One region of the Arthrobacter sp. NQ7 genome, then DNA from elsewhere that is predicted to be linked to it. Evidence: predicted binding sites of a transcription regulator. Region 1 holds the regulator's gene; the other holds the start of a gene.

Region 1 (7,701 bases):
CGCGCTGGACGTCCTGAACTACTTTGACGGCGTCAACCTGGCCCGGCTTGCCACCGCCCCGGCCCTGTACTCCGCGGCGCTGATGGACGACATCTGCCCGGCGTCCACCGTGTTCGCCAGCTTCAACGCCTACGGCTCGGGCACCAATGCTTCCTCCAGCACCGGCGCCGCGAAGGAGATCGAGGTCTACCGGTTCAACAACCACGAAGGCGGCCAGGAACACCACTGGATCCGGCAACTGGAGTTCCTCCGCAAGCTCCTGGGGTAAGCCCGGGCAGCTCTGGTAGAACCTAAACTTGTTCGCGGATCAGTGCCTGTACGTCCGGATCCGCGAACAAGCTCGGGACCAAATGTGACGCAGCCGATTTTGCGGCCGCGCCGCCGTGGGCTTATGGTCTCTTCCATGACTAACCGTTGGTATGCGTATTTTTCGTTGGCTCTGGAGGGGCCCGCGTCTAACTGACACGCATCCAGTATTCCTTCAGAGCCAACAGGGCAGAGATGATTCTCTGCCCTTCGCCGTTTCTCCGGCGGGTTCTGAAATCCGGGCCCGCTTCCCATCTGGAACAGGACCCAAACCATGAGCACCGCTACCACAGCAGCCCCCGCCGGCAACACGACGTCCACCTCGAACCTCCGGGTCAGCGAATTCACCGCGCTGCCCACTCCTTCCGAACTCCTCGCCGAACTGCCCCTGGACGCCCGGGCCGCGGCCGTCGTCGAACGCGGACGCGACGAAGTGCGCGCCATCATGGACGGCGTGGACGACCGTCTGCTGGTGATCGTGGGGCCCTGCTCCATCCACGACCCCAAGGCCGGCCTGGAGTACGCCCGCCGGCTGGTCAGCCAGGCCGAAAAGCACAAGGAAGACCTGCTGATCGTCATGCGGACCTACTTCGAGAAGCCGCGCACCACGGTGGGCTGGAAGGGCCTGATCAACGACCCCCGCCTGGACGGAAGCCATGACATGGTCACCGGGCTGCGCACCGCCCGCCAGTTCCTGCAGCAGGTCACCGCCCTGGGCCTGCCCACTGCCACCGAGTTCCTTGAACCGATCAGCCCGCAGTACATGGCGGACCTGATCTCCTGGGGTGCCATCGGCGCCCGCACCACGGAAAGCCAGATCCACCGGCAGCTTGCCTCCGGCCTGTCGATGCCGATCGGCTTCAAGAACGGGACCGACGGCGGCCTGCAGGTAGCCATCGACGCCTGCGGCGCCGCCGGGGCGGCCCAGGCGTTCCTGGGGATCGACGGCGACGGCCGGGCCGCACTGGTATCAACCGCAGGAAACCCCGACACCCATGTCATCCTCCGCGGCGGACGGAAGGGACCCAACTACTCCGCGGACGACGTCGAACGCGCCTCCGGCGAACTGGCCGGCAAGGGACTCAACCCACGCCTGATCGTGGACGCGAGCCACGCCAACAGCGGCAAGAGCCACCACCGGCAGGCAGAGGTTGCCCTCGAAATCGGTGCCCAGCTTGAGGACGGCGGTGCTGCCGCGCACGCCGTTGCCGGTGTCATGCTGGAAAGCTTCCTGGTGGGCGGAGCCCAGAACTTGGACGTCGCGGAGCACGCCGCCGGGCGGTCTGCACTGGTGTACGGCCAGAGCGTTACGGATGCGTGCATGGACTGGGAGGTTTCCGCCTCCGTCCTGGAACAGCTGGCGGCATCGGCGGCGCAGCGGCGGCAGTCGAAATAGGGGGTTTTACCTACTTTCACATCTGCCACATGAACATCTAGAGTATCTTCTTAGGTGGTTGGTGGATGGCTCAGCATCGGAACACCGCATTGGCACGTACCTGGGGTCACTGTTGTCCATCCGTCAGCAAAGGAATATAGGGAAATGTCGGCAGAACAGAACTTCTCCAACGCGAAGTTCCTGACCGTGGCTGAAGTAGCCGAGGTCATGCGAGTCTCCAAAATGACTGTTTACCGGCTGGTGCATTCCGGCGAAATGCCGGCAGTGCGCTTTGGCCGCTCCTATCGCGTCCCCGAAAACGCCGTCGAGCAGTATCTCAAGGGTGCTGTGGTGGACGGCCACACCGAGACCGCCTGAGAGGGCTTGTCCTGAGCCGCTCCCGATAGGCGGTACCCTGTTAAGGAACGTTTTACGTCATTGTAAGAATCTGTCAGTTGTTCAGTTCGTAGCTTTGTCCACGGACATTCTCCATCAGACAGGTACTGCATCTAGTTTGTAAGGAACTTTCGTGGGTTCAGTTATTAAGAAGCGTCGCAAGCGTATGGCCAAGAAGAAGCACCGCAAGCTGCTTCGCAAGACCCGTCACCAGCGCCGCAACAAGAAGTAGCAATACTTCCAGCAGCGTGGACATGCCCGTCGCCTTCCAGGCGGCGGGCATTTTCGTTTGTCTGGGCTTTCTCGTTTGTCCGGGCCTTTCCGTGGCCGAGGGGGAGCGGCTACCCGCGGGGGCCGCGGATGCGGGCGAAGCCCTTCCACAGGCCGTAGACGGCTCCACCGAAGGTGGCAGCCTTGAGGCCGAGGGTGGCGGCACGGCGGCCGGCACGGAAGTCGTAGACCGGCCAGTTCCGGTCGCGGGCGTGGCGGCGGAGCTTGGCGTCCGGGTTGATGGCCACCGGATGCCCCACAAGGGACAGCAACGGGATGTCGTTGTAGGAGTCGCTGTAGGCCCAGCAGCGCTTGAGGTCCAGGTCCTCCTCGTCGGCGATGGCCTGCACGGCCACGGCCTTGGCCGAGCCATGCAGGATGTCGCCCACCAGCCGGCCCGTGTACATGCCCTCGGAAACTTCCCCCACCGTTCCCAGCGCCCCCGTCAGTCCCAGGCGGGTGGAGATCACCGTGGCCACCTCGATGGGCGTTGCCGTCACCAGCCAGACGCGGCGCCCCACCCGGAGGTGCTGCTCCGCCAGCGCCTTGGCGCCGGGCCAGATCCGGGACGCGATCATTTCGTCGTAAACCTCTTCACCGAGCGCCTTGATGTCATCGACGGTAATGCCGGCGGCGAGGGTCAGGGCCGAATCGCGGACGGCGTGGACGTCGTCGATGTTTTCCCCGCGGGCCACGAACTTGAACTGCTTCCAGGCGAAGCCGGCCGCCTGGGCCAGCGTGAACGCACCGCGCTGGTGCATCTTCCGTGCCACGTGGAAGAGGCTGGCGCCGCGCATCAGGGTGTTGTCCACGTCGAAGAACGCCGCCTCGGCGGGCTGCGGCGCAACGGCCGGCCGCGTGACTACGGCGACGTATTTCTCCTCGGGCATGGTCCCGAGTCTAGTCAATCAGGTGGCCTGCCGCCGTCGGCGTCACCCGCATGCCGCGAACGGCGATACCGTTAAGCCATGGCTACACCCCGCGTCGTCCTGGTCACCAAAGCTGACTGCCACCTTTGCGAGGAGGCGCGCGACGCCGTCGGGCGCGTTACTGCCTCACTGGGCCTTACGTGGAGCGAAGAGTTGGTGGACAACCAGCCCGAACTTCGGGAGCGCTACGCGGAAGAGATCCCTGTGGTGCTGGTGGATGGTGTGCAGCGCGACTTCTGGAAGATCGACGAGGCCCGGCTGGAACGCGTGCTGCAGCGCGCCATGGCCCGGTAGGGGAACGCCAGTGACGTCCTTGGATTCCACGTCCCAGCCCGCGCCGGACTTTCCGGATGCCGCCGGCACTGCGGCCAAGCAGATCCCGCCTGCCGCCGTGGCACGGCTGACGCTTTACCTCCGGGCCCTGAACACGCTGCTGGCCGAGGGCGTGGAGCGGGTCTCCTCCGAATCCCTGGCGGAAGCCTCCGGCGTCAGTTCGTCAACGCTCCGCAAGGACCTCTCCCACGTGGGGTCCTACGGGACCAGGGGCGTGGGCTACGAGGTGCAGTACCTCAGCAGGCACATCGCCGCCGCGCTGGGGCTGACCCATGACTGGAAAGTGGCCATCGTCGGTGCCGGAAACCTGGGCAAGGCACTGGCACGGTACGGCGGCTTCGAATCCCGGGGCTTCGACGTCGTGGCGATTTTCGACGCCGACCAGATGGTGGTGGGCAATGAGGTGGGGTGGCTGCGGGTCAGCGACGTGGCCGACCTCGAAACGGTCCTGCACCGCACCGGAGCCAACATGGTGGTGCTCGCCCTGCCGGCGGCAGTGGCCCAGGGGGTCTGTGACCGCGTGGTGGCAGCCGGCGTCCACAGCGTCTTGAGCTTCGCGCCCGTCATGCTGCAGGTTCCCGAGGGCGTCAACCTGCGCAAGGTGGACATGGCCACCGAACTGCAGATCCTGGCTTACCACGCCCAGCGCGCCCAGGCCCCCGGGCAGACAGCCTAGGGGCAGGGTTTAGAGCAGGCGGCCGGCGGCCAGGCGTGGTCCGGGCATGTCACGCGACCCGTTAAAAGCAGGCGGCCCGGGATGCGTTGCTGCATCCCGGGCCGCCTGCCTGGTGTGGACGTGCCGGTTACCGTCCGTAGGGGTTGCCGAAGCCGCCCGAGTACGGGTTGGCGAAAGGCTGCTGCTTACGGAAGTAGGGGGCAGCCGCCGGCAGGTACAGCAGCACAATGGCGGCGATGCCCAGGATGGTCCCGATGGTTCCGATGCCGGGAACGCCGAACAGGCCGAAGACGGACAAGGCCGCAAAGACTGTTCCCAGGATCCGGGCCCAGTTCCTGCCCTTGCGGACGAAGAACGCCACCAGCAGGTAGAGGGCCGTACCGATGACCGCAAACACGATCAGGGTGCCGGCGATGACCCCCTTGATGTCGTCATAGGTGACTCCCGAGGCCCCACCGGCCGCCATCTGCTGGTCGAAAATCTGCCGGAACTGCGGGTCGTCGAGCTGGGTCAGGCCGGCAAGCATTGAAACGACGAAGATCACGGCCGAAGCAATCAGCAGCCAGAAGGAGATGTTCACCAGCTGCGGGATGCCGTTGCTGCCGGCCGGCTGCGGCTGTTCGGAAGGGTACTGGCCGTAGGGTGACTGGCCATAGGGTGACTGTCCGTACTGTGATTGGCCAAATTGTCCGGCCCCTTGGCCGTAGCCCGGAGCCTGCGGCGCGTTCTGCCCGTAGGAGGAGCCGTACTGGGGCGCGTTCTGGCCGTATTGCGGCGGCGCCGGCGGCTGGTTCTGTCCGTACGGGGGCTGGTTCTGGCCATACTGCGGTGCGTTCTGGCCATATTGCGGCGCGTTTTGGCCGTAGCGGGGCTGGGACCCGGGCTGCTGCTGGCTTCCGGGCTCGCCGGTTCCGGCCGGGTCATTCCCCGTTTGGCCGTTGCCGGAGTGCGGATCTTGGGGCGCGGGGGGTGGGACGGGAGGAGTACTCATGGGCGTTCCTTCTGCAGGTCGGGATCCAGGTAGGCTGCCGGGAATCGGTCCTCTGCCTTCCCCCCAGCATGGCTTAGGTCCACCGTACCCCCGGCGGGCAGCGTTGTGGATAATTCGTCCGGTATCCGCGCAGGTGGTTGCCCTTAAACAGCGGACCCCGGCGCCAAGCATTGCAGGCTTGGCGCCGGGGTATGCCCGGGAAGGGTCATTATGCTGCGGGGGCGATGAACGCCAGCTCCAGGTTGATGGCAACCTTGTCGCTGACCAGCACGCCGCCGGTTTCCAGCACGGCGTTCCAGGTGAGGCCGAAGTCCTTGCGGCTGATGGTGGTCTCGGCGGAGACGCCGGCGCGCGTGTTGCCGAAGGGGTCCACGGCAACGCCGTTGAACTCGGTTTCCAGGGTGACCGGGCGGGTGACGCCCTTGATGGTCAGGTCGCCGGTGAGCTCGTAGCTGTTGCCCTTGGCCACCAGGCCGTTGGAGACGAAGGAGATCTCCGGGAACTTCTCCACGTCGAAGAAGTCTTCGCCCTTGACGTGGCCGTCGCGGTTGGCATCGCCGGAGTCGAAGCTGGCGGTCTTGATGGTTGCGTTGATCCGGGAAGCGGCCACGTCTTCTGCGAGGTCGAGGGTGGCGGCGGCCTCGGTGAACTGGCCCCGTACCTTGCTGATGCCTGCGTGGCGGACGGTGAACCCGATTTCGCTGTGCGAGTTGTCCAGGGTCCAGGTGCCGGTGGTGACGTCTGCGGGAAGTGCCATGATGTTGCTCCTTTGAATATGTATCGGTTGCCATGCTGTTGAAGCTTCATCAGTTGAAGTCTCAACTATCTTGCTGCATCCAGTATAAACATGCGTTTGCATGTTTTGTTCCCGGCTTCGGAACATTTCTTCAAAAACTTGAGTTCTACTCTTTGTAGAAAGCAGCTGCGATGATTTCGGATCGCACGCCATCTTTGAGAAACTGGTAAACATGCCCCAAGCCACTGTCCATCTGCTCCGCCACGGCGAGGTCCATAATCCCGACGGCGTGCTCTATGGGCGGCTTCCCGAATTCCACCTCTCCGAGCTGGGGCAGGAGATGGCGCGGACGCTCGCCGAGCACTTCCGGCAGCGTGCCGCGCACGGTGCCCGGATCACCTACCTGGCCGCCTCCCCGCTGGAGCGTGCACAGGAAACCGCGCGTCCGACGTCGGAAGCCCTGCACCTGGCCGTCCATACTGACCAGCGGATCATCGAGGCGGAAAACTACTTCGAGGGCATGCGGGTCACCCAGGCGGAACTGCGCCGGCCCAGGCACTGGCCGCACCTGGTCAACCCCCTGCGCCCGTCCTGGGGGGAACCCTACAAGCGGCAGGCGGCGAGGATGGCTGAGGCTGCGCGGGATGCGCGGCTGCGGGCGATTGAGCTGGCCGACGGCGATTTTGGCGCCGGCGGTCCCGAAGCCATCCTGGTGAGCCATCAGTTGCCGATCTGGGCGGCACGGCTGAGCGCGGAAGGCCGGCCCCTCTGGCATGACCCGCGCAAGCGCGAGTGCACCCTGACATCCGTTACGTCCCTGGTGTTCGCTGACGACGGCTCGCTGCTGCGGGTCGAGTACAACGAACCCGCGGCATCCCTTCTTCCCGGTGCCGCCAGCACCCCTGGAGCCTAGCAGTGAGCTATCACAACCTTCCCTCCCGCCGTGGCCTGCTGGCCGCCGGCGGCATGGCCCTGACCGCGCTGACCCTTGGCCTGTCCGGCTGTGCCCAGGAGGATGCACTGGCCAAGCAGGCCAAGGCGGGGGACAACAAGAACTATGTTGCCGGTGACGGCTCCGTCACGGAGTTCGCCGCCGGAGACCGCAAGGAAGCCGTGCAGATCCAGGGCACCCTCTTCGACGGCACCGCCGTAACCCCTGCCGACTTCCAGGGCAAGGTGAGCGTCCTGAACTTCTGGTTCGCCGCCTGTGCGCCCTGCCGGGTGGAAGCGCCACTCCTCGAAGCGCTGCACCAGGAGTTCAAGGACCAGGGAGTGCAGTTCTTCGGCGTCAACCTCCGGGACGAGAAGCCCACGGCCGAGGCATTCGAGAAGACGTTCAACCTGACCTACCCCAGCTTTGACGACAAGGACGGCGGCGTCCTGCTGTCCGTGTCCGGCCTGGTGCCCCCCGGTGCCGTGCCCACCACCCTGGTCCTGGACAAGCAGGGGCGGGTGGCCTCCCGCGTCCTCGGCGAGATCGAAAAGGGCACCCTGAAAGCCCTTATCACTGCCGCCGTGGCGGAGTAGGGCGGCCGCCACCGTGAACAGCCCCTTCGCCGAAGCCATCCTCAGCGGCTCCATCCTGCTGGCCATTCCGGTGGCGCTGCTCGCCGGACTGGTGTCGTTCCTTTCCCCCTGCGTCCTTCCCCTGGTCCCCGGATACCTGGGCTACGTCACAGGGCTGAGCGG
Region 2 (7,701 bases), on a different contig from region 1:
CTGCCACCCGCCGTCGGACGCCTGCCATGTGGCGGCGTACAGCGGATGACGGACCGCGGTGTTCAGGACCACAAGGGGCGGACGCCGGGAGCGGTGCCCGCGTCAGGCCCGGCCTTTGGCGATCTGCAGCAGTGCCCGTCCCAGCTCCGGCTGGCTGTAGACAAAGCCCGCGTCCAGGAGTTTCTGCGGCTGCACCCACCGGGACTTGAACACCAGTTCGGTTTCGGTGCGGATCAGGACCGCTCCGGCGCGGAGCAGCCACGCAGGAGTCGGCAGCCCAAAGCGGGCGCCATACGCCCGGCGCACCAGCCGCATCAGGTCCCGGTTGGACACCACATCCGGCGACGCCACATTGACAGGCCCGGTGACGTCGGTCCGCGCGTGCAGGAAACGGATGCTGCGGTACAGGTCCTCCACATGGATCCAGCTGAATTTCTGGGTGCCGTCGCCCATGTGGCCGCCCAGCCCCAGCCGCGCCAGGTTGGCGAAGGGCTGGAGCGCACCACCGCCGCGGCCCAGGACGATGGCGATCCGCAGCGGGATCTTCCGGGTTCCGGGGGTATCGGCCGCCTCCAGGGCTGCCTCCCACGCCTTGGCGACGCCCACCGAGAATCCGCTTCCCAGCTCGCCGCCGGCCTCGGACTGCGGCCGGTCCCGCGCGTCACGGTAGATGGTGCCCGTGCTGGCGTTGAGCCAGGTCGACGGCGGTTCCTGGCAGCGTGCGATGGCCCGGCCGAGTGCCTGGGTTGTGGCCACCCTGGACTCCAGGATCGCGGCCTTGTTCCGGTCGTTGTAGCGGCAGGAAACGGAGCGTCCGGCGAGGTTCACCACCAGGGAAGCGCCGTCAAGCACCCGCTGCATGCCGCCGTCGTCGTCCCAGCCGGCGGAGGAGCCGCCGTTCCCCTTCCGTCCGATGGTGCGCACGGTCCAGCCGTCCTGCTCGAAGCGCCGGGCGAGGTAGCTGCCGATGAAGCCCGAGGCGCCTGCCACCACAACCGTTTTTGCCCTGCCCATGTCTTCCCCCATTGTTCGTATTTACTGTCCGCCGCGGATGCTGCGGCTCAGGCCCAGGACGTCGTCGAGGACCTTGCTGACACCCGGGATGCGGGCCAGCGCGAGTCCCCGGGCGATCAGCGGCGCCGCGCCGTCCACCAGCCTCCTGGTCCGTTGCTGCCCTTCCGAGCTGTCGTAGACCCAGAAGAGGGTGATGCCCATGTAGCAGAGCCACAGCAGTTCCGGCAGGTCGGCCCGCAGTTTCTTCGGCACCGCCGGCCGGGCCCCCTCAACCGCGGTCCTGAAGGTGGCCAGGGAGGCTTCCCGGGCGGACGTGGAGTTCGCCGAGAACGGATTCACGGGGGAGGTGGGCCTGATGGCCGTGGCCACAAAGTCGGACCCAAACCGGTGGTACGGCGCCATGACGTCGAGTCCTGTGTGGAGGACGGCCCGAAGCCGGTCGGCCAGTCCGCTTGCCTCCAGCAGGGCATTGGCGGCCAGGCCGGCATGCTCTGCCTGCACCTGGACGTACAGCTCATGGACCAGGTCGTCCTTGGAGGCGAAGTAGTAGTAGGCGTTTCCCACGGACACGCCTGCCTCAGCGGCGATGCCCCGCATGGTGGTCTTTTCGAACCCGATCTCACGGAACATGCGCAGGGCGGCCTCCGCCACCTTCTGCCTGGTCTGCTCACTCTTGGCGGCCATGGTTCCCCGATTCTTGAACGTGTTCAAAATCAGTGTGGCACACATAGTTGAACATGTTCAATTCCTGGCTTCCGGGGCAGCCGGCACGAAATCAGCCGGCCACAGCGGCAATGGAAGAATGGCCTGAGTGCTAATACAACCGGCCGCCCCGTTCCGGGCGCCGGCCAACCACTCCTGAATGGATGCCTTTATGTCCCCTGCCTCCGGCCACAGTGCCGCGCCCGAAACCGTCCACGCAGCTGACCCTGACTCCGGTGTCCGGTTCGCCGCCGTCGGCTCGCCCTTTTTTGGAATCATGCTGGCGTCCATGGCGGTGGTGCTGATCCTGTCCAACATCGGGGCGTCCAAAGGGGTGGCTTTCGGCCCGATCGTCACCGACGGTGGCTTCTTCCTCTTCCCGCTCGCCTACATCCTGGGTGACGTGATCAGCGAGGTCTACGGCTTCAAGGTGGCCCGCAAAGCCATCTTCACCACCTTCGCGCTGTCCGTCTTCGCGTCCCTTTGCTACTGGGTGGTCATCGCCCTGCCGGGCTTCGACGACGAGTACGGTGCTGCGAAGCAGTCGGCGCTGGAGGGCGCGCTGGGTCCCGTGCCGCAGATCGTGTTGGCGTCACTGCTGGCATTCCTGGCCGGGCAGACCATTAACTCCTGGATCCTGGTCCGGATGAAGGCCCGCACTGGCGAGAAGTCGTTGTGGGCCCGCCTGATGGGCTCCGCCGGCGCCGGCGAGTTCGTGGACACGCTGATCTTCTGCAGCATCGCGGCATCCGTCATCGGCATCGCGGACCTGGGAAGCTTCGTGAACTACGTGGTGGTGGGCTTCGTGTACAAGACGTTGGTGGAGTTCCTGTTCGTTCCCATCACGTCGCTGGCCATCAACTGGGTCAAGAAGCGCGAGCCCAGTTACGGCGTCCCGGGCCGGGCCGCGGCAGCGGCGGCAAACGCCGCGTAGCTGCCGCCCGGCGCCGTCCCTTCTGGCTGCTGATCGCCCGGCAGCCCTGGTTCGGCGGCGGGAGGCCGGCTTAGGCCTTCAGCGTCCCGTCCAGGAGGTCCCGCAGTTCCGTGAAGTGCCGCTCCGTTGCTTCCGGGTGGAAGGCAGACGTGTCCGCCATGGTGTAGCCGTGCGGTGCGCCGTCGTAAATGCCGTTGGAAGCCTCCAGCCCTGCGGCCTGCAGCGCGTCGCCCAGCCGGGCGACGGCGTCGGGGGCCATGCTCCGGTCGTGGTCCGCGTGGCCGAACACGAACCTCGCGCGGGCCTTCCCCAGGTCCAGGTGCGGACTGTCCGGGTCTTCGGTGGCGAGGCCGCCGCCGTGGAAGCCGCCGCAGGCAGCCACCACGTCCGGGTGGGATGTTGCGGTGCGGACCGCGAGCCTGGCGCCCATGCAGTAGCCCACGGTGCCGATGGGACCGGGCGCGACGCCGTCGAGCGCTGCCAGTGCCGAAACCCAGGCATCGATGTCCGGCAGGGCCTTGTCCGGGGTCAGGCGGCCGACCCGCGGGAACGCAGCCTTGCCGGCGGCTTCACGGCCTTCCTGGGTGGTCATGTCAGCTGCGGGAGCGAGCTCGGCGGCCGTTCCTTCGCGGTAGAAAACGTTGGGCGCCAGCACCACATAACCCCAGTCCGCGATGCGCTGGGCCATGTCCTGGATGCGGGGGCGCAGGCCGAAGGCATCCATGTACAGGAGGACGCCGGGAAACGGGCCGGTACCGGTGGACGGGCGGGCGACAAGGGCTTCGGCAGGGCCTGCAGCGGCCTGGATTTCGATGAGCATTGGGTCAGGATAGCGGAGGCACCCGGGAGCAGCGGTCAGGAGTAATACCGGCCCAGGGTTTCGGCCTTGAAGTCAAAGAACGTGCCGGACTCGATGGCCAGCCGGGCGTCGTCCACCATCTTCACCACGAACCGTTCGTTGTGGATGGAGATCAGGGTGGCGGACAGCATCTCCTTGGCCTTGAACAGGTGGTGGATGTAGGCCCGGGAGTAGTTGGTGCAGGCGTAGCAGTCGCAGCCGTCCTGGAGCGGGCCGAAATCGCGCTTGTATTTGGCTCCGGAGAGGTTGAACCGGCCGTACGGGGTGTAGAAGGCGGAGTTGCGGGCCACCCGGGTGGGGGAAACGCAGTCGAAGGTATCGGCACCGTTTTCGATGGCAGTGAAAATGTCGTCCGGCTCGGAAATGCCCAGCAGGTGCCGCGGCTTGTCTTCCGGGAGTTGCTCGTTGCACCAGCGCACGATGGTGCCCAGGTTCTCCTTCTCCAGTGCCCCGCCGATGCCAAACCCGTCGAACGGCATGGCGCCGAGGTCGCGGCAGGCCTTCCGGCGCAGGTCCTCGTACTGCGCCCCCTGGATCACGCCGAACAGCGCCTGGTACGGCTTGGCCGCCCGTTCCCCGGTCAGGCGGAAATGCTCCGCGATGCACCGCTCTGCCCACAGCCGGGTGCGCTCCAGGGATTCCTCCTGGTAGCGCCGGGAGTTCTGCAGGGTGGTGAGCTCGTCGAACGCGAACATGATGTCCGCGCCGATCTGGTGCTGGACCCGCATGGAAATCTCGGGCGAGAAGCGGTGGCGGTCCCCGTTCAGGTGGGACTTGAACCAGACACCGTCGTCATCGATGTGCGCCAGGCGTTCCTTGCCGGGGGCAACGGCGTCGTCCGGGCCGGAGGCGTCCACCGATTTCATGTCGATGACCTTCTTGAACCCGGACCCAAGGCTCATCACCTGGAACCCGCCGGAGTCCGTGAAGGTAGGGCCGGGCCAGTTCATGAACCTGCCCAGGCCGCCGGCTTCGTCCAGGATGTCCGGTCCGGGCTGCAGGTACAGGTGGTACGCGTTGGCCAGCAGGGCCTGGGCACCCAGGTCCGCCATGGATTCCGGGAGCACGGCCTTCACGGTGGCCTTGGTGCCGACGGCGATGAACGCCGGCGTCTGGATGTCACCATGGGGGGTGGTGATGGTGCCGGTCCGGCCCAGGAACCCGCCGCCGTTGCCGGCCACTTGCGCGTCCGTGGGCGGGTTGGACTCCGCCAGGCGCGTGCCCACCGTGAAGGAAAACTGTGACCGGGTATCAGGCAGGGCGAAGGCGGGGTTGGCTGGCACGCTACCAGTGTGCCAGCAAACCCGGGCGCCCTAACAAACCAGCGGGGCCCTCAGCTCGCCGGGTCCGACTCCGGATAGTTGCTGGACCGCCAGGAATCCCAGGACGACCTGATGGCCTCCAGCGCGCCCGCACCAAGGTCGTAGGTGGAAGCGATCACCAGCGAACCTTCGCCTTCGGCCCGGACATCCTTGATGGCCGGATGGTCGGCCACCACCAGCAGTCCCTCGCCGTGCTCGGCGTAGCCGTGGACCGTCAGTCCCACCTGGTGGCTGGTCCGGAACCAGACCTTCCCGCTGATCTCCTCACCGGTGTCCAGCGTTACCTGGTACGGCTCGCCGGGCGCAGGAAGGCTGGCAAGCCCCAGCTTTTCAATCGCGGAGCCCTTCCCGTCCGTCAGGTGCAGGAACAGGGTGTGGCGCTTGCCGTGAGGGTGGCGTTCCAGGGCGAAGCGGAGCTGCTGCAGGAAGGTCAGCCACCCCTGGGTGATGTCCTCATCCCAGGCCGCCCACTCCGAATCATGGTCCAGCGCCCCGCGGGTGACACTGACCCGGGTTCCTTCGGGCACCGGGTGGAGTTCAAACGTGTCCCCGCCGTGCACGGTGAGCCTGGTGTGGTCCGCGGATTCCTCCACGTCGCTGGAGAAGTAGATCTCCTTGATCTCGGATTCCAGGTCCTCGGCCTGCCAGCCGTGCCACTGTGCCACCTTGGACGGTTCGCGCAGCATGGTCCAGACCTGCGGCGCGTCGGCGTTGATCACTACGCTGAGATTGTTCGTCATAGCCCCGAATGTACGCCCCGGACAGGGGCCCGGGTAGGGGGAAATTCCCGTATGGGGACGGCGCCCGGGAGGTCAGGCGCGGACCGCCTCCAGCTCATTGCTGATGCGGCGCTCCAGTTCGGACATCCCGATGGTCTCCGAGCCCCCGTGGGCCCGCAGGAACAGCAGGGATTCGAGCCGCAGCAGCCGCCATTCGCGTTCGGCGTCATGGTTGGAGTTGTCGATCGAGCGGAAGATTTCCTTGTCGTACAGGTTGGGCTCGTTGAGCGAGCGCTGCCGCACCTTGGCGGCCATCCGCGCCTTGAACGGGTCCGTTTCCTGGTTCTCCGGGGTGCGGATCAGTTTTTCGTACACTTCCGCGCGTTCATACTGGCCATCCTGCCGGCAGATGTAGCTGGCCAGCGCCAGGGCCGCCTCCACCGAGCTCCAGCGGCCCGGGTTGCCGTCGTAGGGCAGCACCGTGAGGAGGTCCGCCACCGAGAGGGCGCCGTCCGGGTCCTTGAGCGTGATGAACAGTTCGTGTGCCAGGTCGCTAAGGTCCTTCAGGCAGCTTCCGGACTTGAAATTGACGCCCTTGGACAGCCGGTCCGCCAGGAGCAGGACACCCTCGGCATCCGGGTGTGCCTCGGCGGCGGCTTCCACTACGGATTCGGGAGTGCCGGCCGGTGCCGGGATGAGCGCAAGTTCGTCGTCGCTGGGCCCGGTCACCGCAGGCGGGACCGGCGGCAGCGGAGGTACGACGACGGCGGGCGCCACGGCGGTCGGCCCTGTCCCGCCGCCGGACTGCTCCTGCCCCCTGTCGTTGGGTGCGGCGGTTTCCGCGCGAGGGGCGGCCTCCGGAAGGGTGGCCGGCAGCGGAAGCTGGGTGACGTCGTCGTGCGTTCCCTCCACGACCGTGACCGTGGTGCCGACGGCGACCCGGAGCGTCCCGCCGCCGGAAAGGCTTGCCAGCACCAGGGCGGGGGAGCCGAAATCGTCCCGTTCCAGCTCCACCTGGTCGATTTCGGCAGTGCGCTGGCCGTCGGGAAGGAGGATGTGGCTGCCGGTGGTCAGAGATCCAGCCTGCTGTTCACGGTGGTGCCTGGCGGCTGGTGTTTCGGTCATGGGAGTCCTTAAGTTCTCTTGCGGTCCGCCCTACAGTCTACAAAGGCGGAGCCCTGAAACCGGGGACCCCCACGTCCCGGCGGGGATGTCAGAAGCCCACGCCTGCAAACGCCAGGGCCTGCCGGATGAGGCCGCCGCGGCCGCCGGCAAACTCCATCTGGACGCCGGGGCTGAGCACTTCCTGGGGGGTCATCCAGGTCAGTTCCAGGGCGTCCTGGCGGGGCTCGCACTCACCCGTGACGGGAATGACGTAGGCCAGGGACACGGCGTGTTGCCGCTCGTCGGTGAAGCCGGTCTGGGACGGCGCGGGAAAGTATTCGGCAACGGTGAACGGTACGGGGCTGAGCGGGAGCTGCGGAAACGCCAGGGGGCCGAGGTCCTTTTCCATGTGCCGCAGCAGGGCGGCGCGGATGGTCTCACGGTAGATGACCCGGCCGGACACCAGGGACCGCACCATCGTCCCGTCGGCATCCGCCTGCAGCAGCGTGCCCACCTCGTTGACGTACCCCAACGGATCCAGCCGGACCGGCACTGCCTCCACGTACACCATGGGCAGCCGCCCCCGTGCCTCAAAGAGGTCTTCTTCAGAGAGCCAGCCGGGATTCGGGTCAGGTGTGCGCACGTTCATGCTTAAGTTCTACCCCATGGGGCGCCGCTGGGAGACCCACACGGTGGCGGGCGCGTTGGGGCTGCCGGCGTCCGGGTTGGCCACGTGCAGGGTGCTGCCGAAGGCCTCTTCGGTCAGGCTGGCGGCGAATCCTGCGGCGGCCAGCCGCTCCTGCAGGGGTTCCAGTCCGCCGCCGTACTCGAAGCCCAGCCCCGCGCGGGATGGCCCGGACGCCGGACGCACCAGGAGGACCCCGCCGTTCTTGGCCGTGAAGTCGGCGGTTTCATCATTGTCCGGCACCGGGCGTGGCCGCGCTCCGATGTGCAGCAGCGTCCGGGCGGCAGCCTCGGGATCGGCGGTGTACCAGACGCCGACGACGGCCAGCAAAGGGTCGGCGTCCGCGCACTGGGCGAAGTGGC

The links. The regulator Rex, encoded in region 1, represses fermentation and respiration genes when NADH is low (regulators of the CRP and FNR family bind a similar motif). The targets are predictions, from matches to a motif close to CTTGTGAANNNNTTCACAAG.
Region 2: the regulator Rex is predicted to act here: its motif matches at 1,709-1,728, upstream of PUN71_RS12835 (queuosine precursor transporter).

The regions. Positions count from the first base shown of each region.
Region 1 covers NZ_JARFXU020000001.1:119,412-127,112, forward strand. The annotation lists gene PUN71_RS00510 (acetylxylan esterase) at 1-268, shown strand, start outside; gene PUN71_RS00515 (3-deoxy-7-phosphoheptulonate synthase) at 581-1,702, shown strand; gene PUN71_RS00520 (helix-turn-helix domain-containing protein) at 1,847-2,059, shown strand; gene PUN71_RS00525 (30S ribosomal protein bS22) at 2,211-2,309, shown strand; gene PUN71_RS00530 (HAD family hydrolase) at 2,419-3,237, opposite strand; gene PUN71_RS00535 (glutaredoxin family protein) at 3,316-3,570, shown strand; gene PUN71_RS00540 (redox-sensing transcriptional repressor Rex) at 3,581-4,285, shown strand; gene PUN71_RS00545 (Yip1 family protein) at 4,413-5,276, opposite strand; gene PUN71_RS00550 (YceI family protein) at 5,485-6,033, opposite strand; gene PUN71_RS00555 (histidine phosphatase family protein) at 6,245-6,925, shown strand; gene PUN71_RS00560 (TlpA family protein disulfide reductase) at 6,979-7,539, shown strand; gene PUN71_RS00565 (cytochrome c biogenesis CcdA family protein) at 7,553-7,701, shown strand, end outside.
Region 2 covers NZ_JARFXU020000011.1:29,883-37,583, reverse strand. The annotation lists gene PUN71_RS12845 (TIGR01777 family oxidoreductase) at 103-1,014, opposite strand; gene PUN71_RS12840 (TetR/AcrR family transcriptional regulator) at 1,036-1,698, opposite strand; gene PUN71_RS12835 (queuosine precursor transporter) at 1,889-2,650, shown strand; gene PUN71_RS12830 (dienelactone hydrolase family protein) at 2,721-3,470, opposite strand; gene tgt (tRNA guanosine(34) transglycosylase Tgt) at 3,506-4,792, opposite strand; gene PUN71_RS12820 (SRPBCC family protein) at 4,843-5,571, opposite strand; gene PUN71_RS12815 (DUF6707 family protein) at 5,644-6,675, opposite strand; gene PUN71_RS12810 (NUDIX hydrolase family protein) at 6,764-7,303, opposite strand; gene PUN71_RS12805 (VOC family protein) at 7,313-7,701, opposite strand, start outside.